Regions from separate parts of the Pseudoalteromonas sp. APC 3694 genome, predicted to be linked through region 1. Evidence: predicted binding sites of a transcription regulator. Region 1 holds the regulator's gene; the other holds the start of a gene.
What was found. Region 1 encodes sigma-54, which starts transcription at its own class of promoters, with help from an activator protein. Its sites were predicted from a motif close to GTTGGCACGNNNNTNGNNT; they were not measured.
Positions count from the first base shown of each region.

Region 1 (4,398 bases):
ACCGTTTAGAAGTGCATAAACGCGATGACCTAGGCGATAACAAACAGTTATTAATTGCCACAGGCAGCCCTGCATATTTTGAAGAAACACAAGCCGATGGCACCATAATGAGCGCCAGTGCGAATGAAGTGCGTTACGATGTGTCGCTGCGTTTTTTAACCTTAATCGGCGATGCAAGCATTGCTCAAGCAGGTCAAAAAATAACAGCTAAAAGTATCACTTACGATATCGGGCAGCAGTTAATTAGCGCAGAAAAAGACGAAAACTCAACAGACCGTGTACACACTATTTTAGTGCCTGTTGAAAATAAAAAAGAAGATGATAAAGGCCAACCATGAGCACATTAAAAGCAGAGCTATTAGCTAAAAGCTACAAAGGTCGTGAAGTTGTAAAAAACGTTGGCCTAGAGGTTGAAGCTGGCAGTATTGTGGGGTTACTTGGCCCTAATGGTGCAGGTAAAACCACCACTTTTTATATGATTGTAGGCCTTGTCCCTAGTGATAAAGGCAAAATATCAATTGATGATAAAGATATTACTTTATTACCGATGCACAGCCGAGCGCGTTTAGGGATTGGTTATCTACCGCAAGAGTCGTCTATTTTTAGAAAGCTGACTGTTTATCAAAACTTAATGGCTATCTTAGAAACACGTAAAGAATTAAATAAACAACAACGCGAAGATACCTTAAATAATTTACTTGATGAATTTAGCATTCAGCATATCCGCGACAGCCAAGGTATGGCCTTATCAGGTGGTGAACGTCGCCGCGTTGAAATTGCTCGCGCGTTAGCAGCAAACCCTAAATTTATCCTTTTAGACGAACCCTTTGCGGGGGTTGATCCTATCTCAGTATTAGATATTAAAAAGATTATAGAGCATCTTAAAAACCGTGGCATTGGCGTACTTATTACAGACCATAACGTGCGCGAAACACTTGATGTTTGTGAAAAAGCCTACATAGTTTCTCATGGGGAGTTAATTGCATCAGGCACTCCTGAATACGTATTAAACGATAAAACAGTACGCGATGTTTATTTGGGCGAGCAGTTCAAGCTCTAATATGTGTGTTATTACACTAAGCATCTGCTAAGATTAATTATACTTAGGTCTGTTGACCTTTCAAGGTTGAATTTTCAGCAGTTTGTTTGGTATTTAGGCAAGGCAGAGTCTATGTGGTGTGATATTCCCCATAAATAGGCGATAACGCAGCATCAATGCCAAACAGGCGCTGCCCTTCGGGTTCTGCCTAGGGACGATTTACTCTTTGTTGCCTACATGGATGTAGGTAAGGAGCGTGAGCAGGACGCGGAAGCTTTGCTCGGTTTTGACTTAGCCCACTAGGTTACAAACCTCGCGCCGCAATTAAACCGCCCCTAGTTTGAACAAATTTTAATCCGTAAAGGTCAACAGACCGTAATTTAAAAGGATTGTTAGAGATACATGAGGCAATCATTACAGCTGCGCATGGGCCAGCAACTTACAATGACTCCACAGTTGCAACAAGCAATTCGCTTATTGCAACTCAGTACATTGGATCTCCAGCAAGAAATTCAAGAAGCGCTCGATAGCAACCCCTTGCTTGAAGTTGAAGAACATGATTACAGCGAAGACACTGCAGGTAAAAACGAACAAAAAGCCGATAACGATGACTTAACGCTAAGTGCCTCAGCTGACGATAAACCTAGCGAGTATGAGCAAGATAGCGGCGAAGCAATGACCAAAGACACCATTAGCGATGATATGGCTATGGATGTTACTTGGGATGAATATATGAGCGCTGCGCCTGCCTCTTCATCGGGTCCAATGCCAGAAGATGAATCTATTTATCAAGGCTCTTCGACTGAAACGCTGCATGAGTATTTAATGTGGCAACTTCAACTGACGCCGTTTAGTCCTACCGATGAAGCGATAGCTATTGCAATTGTAGAAGCTGTGGACGACTCAGGGATTCTAACCCTTAGCTGTGAAGAAATATTAGAAAGCTTTAACCAAGAAAACGACGGCGAAGATGAAGTTGAACTTGACGAAATAGAAGCGGTACTAAAGCGTATTCAACTATTTGATCCAGTGGGAATAGCCGCGCGTAGTTTACAAGAGTGCTTGTGTATTCAGCTAAATCAATTTGATAAAGACACACCTTTTTTAAACGAAACAAAAATGATCTTAACCGATCATATTGATTTACTTGCTGCACGTGACTATCGCACGTTGATGAAAAAAACAAAGCTTAAAGAAGATGAGCTAAAAGAAATCATGACGTTGATTCATACGCTCAGCCCAAAACCGGCAGACACTATTGTTAGAGAAGAGTCTGAATACGTTATTCCTGATGTGTCGGTTAAAAAAGTTAAAGGTCGTTGGGTAGTTGAATTAAATCCAGATAGCATGCCTAAGATCAGAGTAAATAGCCAATATGCAGCTATGTCGCGTACGGTTAAATCAAGTGGTGATAGCCAGTTTATTCGCTCGCACTTACAAGAGGCTAAATGGTTTATAAAAAGCTTAGAAAGTAGAAATGACACGCTACTTAAAGTAACCAACTGTATTGTGCAGCAGCAACAGGCCTTTTTTGAACACGGCCCTGAGGCTATGAAGCCTATGGTGCTTAACGATGTGGCTGAAATGGTGGAAATGCATGAGTCGACTATATCGCGTGTTACTACGCAAAAATACATGCATACACCACGTGGCATTTTTGAGCTTAAATATTTCTTTTCAAGCCATGTAAGTACTGAAAATGGTGGCGAATGTTCATCAACAGCAATACGTGCATTAATTAAAAAATTAATCGCTGCAGAAAACTCAGCTAAACCATTGAGTGATAGTAAAATTGCAGATATATTGGCAGAGCAAGGAATTAAAGTAGCGAGGAGAACCATTGCAAAATATCGCGAATCTCTAGCTATTCCCCCGTCTAATCAACGTAAAAGTTTGATTTAAGGCGTACAACAAAGAGGAAAATGTTTATGCAACTGAATTTAACTGGTCGCCATGTAGATATTACCGACTCGCTTAGAGACTACGTAAATAGCAAATTTTCGAAGTTACAGAGGCACACTGATCACATAACGAATGTGCACGTTATTCTCGATGTAGAAAAACTAAACCAAAAAGCTGAAGCAACCGTTCATGTTAGTGGCGCTGAGATTTTTGCTTCTACTGAGCATCAAGATATGTATGCCGCTATAGACTCGCTCATTGACAAGCTAGATCGTCAAGTAATTAAACACAAAGAGAAACTTGCTCGACACTAACACTATGAAACTAAGCTCACTTATCTGTCAGGACTGCAGTAAAGCTGCGGTCCTTTTTAATAGTAAAAAAAGAATTTTAGAATTTATCAGTGAATTGGCTCACAATAAACTGCCCTATTTAACACAACAAGATATTCTTAATGCATTAACTGCAAGAGAAAAGCTTGGAAGCACAGGCATTGGTCGAGGCATTGCTATTCCACATGGTCGCATGAGCGGTGCTCAAGAGCCCCTAGCTTTGATTTTAGTGAGCGAAACAGCTATTAATTTTGATGCGATTGATAACCGGCCGGTTGACATTTTTGTCGCGTTAATTGTTCCCGATGGCGATAATCAGCAGCATTTGAAGACGCTAGCCACGATTGCTGATAAGCTCAATGATAAAGAATTTTGTAAACAGTTACGCGCCGCCAAATCGGATAGCGAACTGTATCAGGTTATCGTCAGTCAATCGTAGTAATAAAGAAAGGTGATAAATGGAATTAATAATTATAAGCGGTCGTTCAGGCTCAGGTAAATCTGTGGCGTTACGCGTTGTGGAAGACTTAGGTTATTATTGTGTAGACAATATTCCTCTTAATTTATTACCATCATTAGTGCGCAGCGTTTCCGACAGTTATAATAAAATTGCTGTGAGTGTTGATGTGCGTAATCTACCTAAAGAGCAACAGCAATTTAATGAAATACTCGAATATTTACCTGGTTTTACTAAACCAACGGTATTTTATTTAGACAGTGACGATCAAACATTAATAAAACGTTTTTCAGAAACGCGACGTCTCCACCCTTTATCTATTGATTCTTTGCCGCTTGATTTAGCCATAAAAAAAGAAAAACAACTACTTGATGTATTGATTAACCGTGCTGATTATATGATTGATACCACGGATTTAAGTGTGCATCTGCTTGCTGAATCTATTCGTGAAAAAATACTCGGAAAAAAAGATAAACAACTGATCATTACCTTTGAGTCATTTGGTTTTAAACACGGCATCCCTAAAGAAGCAGATTACGTATTCGATGCCCGTTTTTTACCAAACCCGCATTGGGAGCCTGAACTTAAGCCACTTACGGGGCTGGACCAACCAGTAAAAGACTACCTAGCAAGTCACAGTATAGTGCAAAAATTTACATGGCAAATTC
Region 1 covers NZ_JASDDE010000056.1:13,503-17,900, reverse strand. The annotation lists gene lptA (lipopolysaccharide transport periplasmic protein LptA) at 1-338, shown strand, start outside; gene lptB (LPS export ABC transporter ATP-binding protein) at 335-1,060, shown strand; gene QMA00_RS15535 (RNA polymerase factor sigma-54) at 1,442-2,941, shown strand; gene hpf (ribosome hibernation promoting factor) at 2,968-3,255, shown strand; gene ptsN (PTS IIA-like nitrogen regulatory protein PtsN) at 3,260-3,712, shown strand; gene rapZ (RNase adapter RapZ) at 3,732-4,398, shown strand, end outside.

Region 2 (4,398 bases), on a different contig from region 1:
TAAAATAAATCCGGCGAGGAGTCTACTATTGAGCGCAGTAACATGCCTTGCTGTGCGAGTTCTTGTTGTGTTTTTTTACGCTCTGCAATTTCACGCCTAAGCTCTTCTATTGCTCGGTGTTTAGCATGAAAAGCCATTTTACGTTCGTCAATTTCAATGTTTAAACGGTTAATATTGTCTTTGAGGGTTTGATTTAAAAGCTTCTCTTGTTTTGTGGCACTATCTAAATAAGCATAAGAGGCATCAAGTTGCCGAATAGAGTTTAATAATATGCTGATAACTAAAGGAGAAACAACCGAGGTAAAAAATACCACGGCGAGTATATCAACCAAGTTTACTTCGCCTATGGCAACGTAATAAAACATACTCGATAAAACCAGCGATATTGTCAGTAATAATGCATAGCAAATAGCAGCAGTTTTAAACTCACCAAAACGAGTTATTGAACTGGAAAGAACTCGAACCCACGGGTTCAAAGAAGAATCAGTCATATATCAGTTTTTCTCTTAGCTAAATGCTTAGGGTCTGTTGACCTTTCAAGGTTAAAGGCTAATTTTAGCATTTTCTATCAGCTATTTTCATGTTGTGCGACAAAAACAATAAAATTTTATGTTTGGTGTTATTTGCTGCATTTCAGCAAATCTTTATTTAGTGTAAAATGCGGCGTTTTAAATATTGCAAATAACGAGTAACGTATCATGCAAAAAACTATGCCAGATATTGCTAACACGGCTGCCGCTTTACAAACAGGTAAATTAGACTGGGTAGGTATGGGCGATATAGAGCTGCCTTTTATTTTTGAATCTCTTGATTTAGCTCCTGTTACCGTTAATGCAAAAGCCCGCGCCTTTGTTAATTTACACAAAGAAGATGCTAAAGGCATTCATATGTCGCGACTATTTTTAGCGCTGGATCACCTCTCAACTGAGCAACAGGTCAACCCACAAACCTTAGCACAAGCCTTAGATACCTTTATCACCAGTCATGAAGGCTTAAGTGATAAAGCACACATTGAATTTAAATTTGAATTGCCGCTACGCCGTAAGTCATTACTTAGTGGCAAAGCAGGTTGGAAAAGCTACCCTATTGTACTTACCAGCACTATCAATCAAGGTGTCATTAGCTTTGAGCTCAGTGTTGATGTGACTTATTCATCAACCTGCCCCTGCTCTGCTGCACTGGCTCGCCAATTAATTCAAAACGCATTCAGCGAAAAGTTTTCTCAAGAAACACTCACTCAATCAGAAGTTTTAGAGTGGCTTGGAACAACTCAAGGAATTGTTGCCACCCCGCACTCACAGCGTTCAATTGCTAATGTTAAAGTAAAGCTAGATCAAAATATTCAAGAGTTTGATGTAGTTAACTTAATTAATTTACTCGAAGATGAGCTTAAAACACCAGTACAAGCTGCGGTAAAACGTGAAGACGAACAAGAGTTTGCTCGCTTAAACGGTCAAAATTTAATGTTTTGTGAAGACGCAGCACGAAAAATTAAAACGACGTTAGAGTCAAAAGAGTTTAGCGATTACTTCCTGCAAATTAACCATTATGAGTCTTTACATGCTCATGATGCAGTTGCGATTGCCGTAAAAGGTATTGAAGGCGGCTATAAAGCATAATAGTGCTCATCCCCATTCGTTAATAAAACAACCATAACAACTATTTGGGCACATAAATTGCTTTAGAAAAGCAGTGTCAATTTGTTGTTATGGAGTTACCGTATGGAATTCGCTTTATTATTAATATTAGTGCTAGTTGTTGGGGCATCTGTCGTTGCGTCAAAATTTAATGATGACGGCGGAAACCCTTATCCTTTTACTCGTAAGCAAAGTGTATTTACCCAAGTAGAAGGGGCGTTTCTGAATTTATTAGAGCGCGCTGTTGGCGATCAATATAAAATTGTTAGTCGCGTTAAACTAATCGATGTGATTGACTGTAAACAAGGCCTGTCTGTTAAATCTAAACGTGCGGCAATGGCTAAAGCAAAAAATAAGCAGCTCGACTTTGTTTTAGTAGATAAAGAAAAAATGACCATAGTGGCTGCGGTTGACTTAGTTAATAACGCCAATAAAGATGGCCACAAAGCACAGCGCGACTGGTTTGTTAATGGCGCATTGGAAGCCGCAGGTATTCCACATATTCGTATGAAAGTGAAGGCAGGCTACCGCCCAAGCGAAGTACGCGATGCAATTATGTTTAAATTAGGTAAGCCAGCGGCATCTAAACCTTCACGACCTACGCGTGCTAGAGTTCATAAACCGGCGGTATTGTCTCCTTCTCAAGCAAAGGCACAATCAACAGCCCTTGCTGAAATATAATCAATAAGTTTATAAAGTGCGGGCTTTTTAAGCTCGCATTTTTGTTTGTTTTACCCCACGTTATTTTTTGCAGTATAATCACCGTATTCAAACTCAGGAATTTAACACTATGAATGTTGGTATTATTGGCGCAATGGAGCCAGAAGTTAAAATTTTGCGCGAGGCGATGCAAAATCCACAAGTTTTAACCAAGGCTGGTTTTACTTTTTACACAGGCGAGCTTGCAGGCAATACCGTCACTTTAGTGCAATCAGGTATAGGTAAAGTCGCTTCGACAATCGCAACCACATTACTTATCGATAACTTCAATCCAGATTGTGTTATTAACACAGGCTCTGCCGGTGGATTCGACCCATCACTAAACGTTGGCGATGTAGTAATTTCATCTGAAGTACGTCATCACGATGTTGATGTAACAGCGTTTGGTTACGAAATTGGCCAAGTACCACAAATGCCAGCAGGTTTTACTGCTCACCCTAAACTTGTAGAAGCAGCCGAGCAAACAATTGCACAAATTAGTGAAGTAAAAACCCTTGTTGGTTTAATTTGCACTGGCGACTCATTTATGTGCGACCCTGTTCGTATTGAAAAAGCACGCAGTGACTTCCCTACAATGCTAGCAGTAGAGATGGAAGGTGCATCAATTGCGCAAACGTGTTTTGCACTTAATACACCATTTGTTGTTATTCGCTCAATGTCTGATATTGCAGGCAAAGAGTCGCCGCAATCATTTGAAGAATACTTAGAAACAGCCTCTATAAATTCATCAAAAATGGTCGTAGCTTTACTTGAGAAATTAACGGCGGTTACGCTGTAAATGCTCAATAATATTGTTCAAAATCATTTGGACTTTATTGTATTTATTTGTGCGCTCCTTGCTGAGCGCTTTTTACCTTTAGTAAGTTGGTATCACCCTAACCACATACTCTCTGCTATTTTTAGCGCTATAAGCCAGCGTATTTATAAAAAAACAGACACCAAGCAATATCATTATTTAGCAGCCTCAATGGCAAGTACTCTTATACTTAGTACTGTGCTTATTATTGTAGTTTTACTGCTTCAGTTTGCCTTTTACCCCGAGCTGTTATCAGGTCTTATTTTATATTTATGCCTAGAAAACAGTAGCCTGAATAAAAAAGCGATACGCATAGCTAGGCTAGTCAAAAAAAATCAAAAATCGACAGCACGCGAATTATTAAAGCCACTAGTAGCCCGTGAAGTTAATGCACTTTCAAGCCCCGGGATCATTAAAGCCATTATGGAAAGTGTCATACTTAGAACGGCGCGTCATTACTTTGTGGTAATTTTCATATTTTTAGTATTGGGCCCCGTCGCCGCTCTCGCCTATCGTTTAATCACTTTAATTCAACAGGCGTGGCGAAGTGATATAGCCCCTAATAGCTCTTTTTTGATGCCGCTTAAACTGATTCTTTTTATTGTTGAGTACATTCCCATACGTTTACTCGCGCTGACAATTGCCTCACTAAAGACCAGTAAAAAAAGCATGCATTATATTAAGCATTATGGCCGACACTTCTATCAAACCAATACAGGCTGGTTACTTAGTGTATGTTCTGCATCTTTGGGGGTACAACTTGGTGGGCCTGCTATTTATAATACACAGCGTTTTAATAAAATGCGTGTCGGTGTAGAGCGTCTTCCCAACGCCGATGACGTACCACAACTACTCAATACACTTAACCAAACTCGCTTTTTTTGGCTTCTGATTATTATTAGCGTTGAAGTTATTAAGGCTGTTCTCGTTTTTAAGTTCGCATAAAAAAACCAGCCGTAGCTGGTTTTTTTATAATGTCCGAAGTTTTAAGCTACGGTGATATTTGCAAATTTGCGTTTACCTACTTGATAAATAGCCGTTGTGCCTTTTGCAATTTCCAATTTGGTATCGGTAATTTTGTCTTCGCCGTTAAGCTTTACTGCGCCTTGTTTGATCATACGCATGGCCTCTGAAGTACTCGCCACTAAGCCAGCTTCTTTTAGCAAGTTAGCAATTAGAATAGTGTCTTCATCAATGATAACTGTCAGCTCTGGAATTTCATCAGGTAGTGCTTTTTTCTGAAAG
Region 2 covers NZ_JASDDE010000061.1:7,563-11,960, reverse strand. The annotation lists gene arcB (aerobic respiration two-component sensor histidine kinase ArcB) at 1-491, opposite strand, end outside; gene folE2 (GTP cyclohydrolase FolE2) at 699-1,619, shown strand; gene QMA00_RS16010 (DUF2726 domain-containing protein) at 1,722-2,318, shown strand; gene mtnN (5'-methylthioadenosine/S-adenosylhomocysteine nucleosidase) at 2,428-3,135, shown strand; gene ampE (regulatory signaling modulator protein AmpE) at 3,136-4,098, shown strand; gene tyrS (tyrosine--tRNA ligase) at 4,140-4,398, opposite strand, start outside.
Region 2: a site for sigma-54 is predicted at 1,664-1,682, ahead of QMA00_RS16010 (DUF2726 domain-containing protein). Genes of this name have one in related genera too.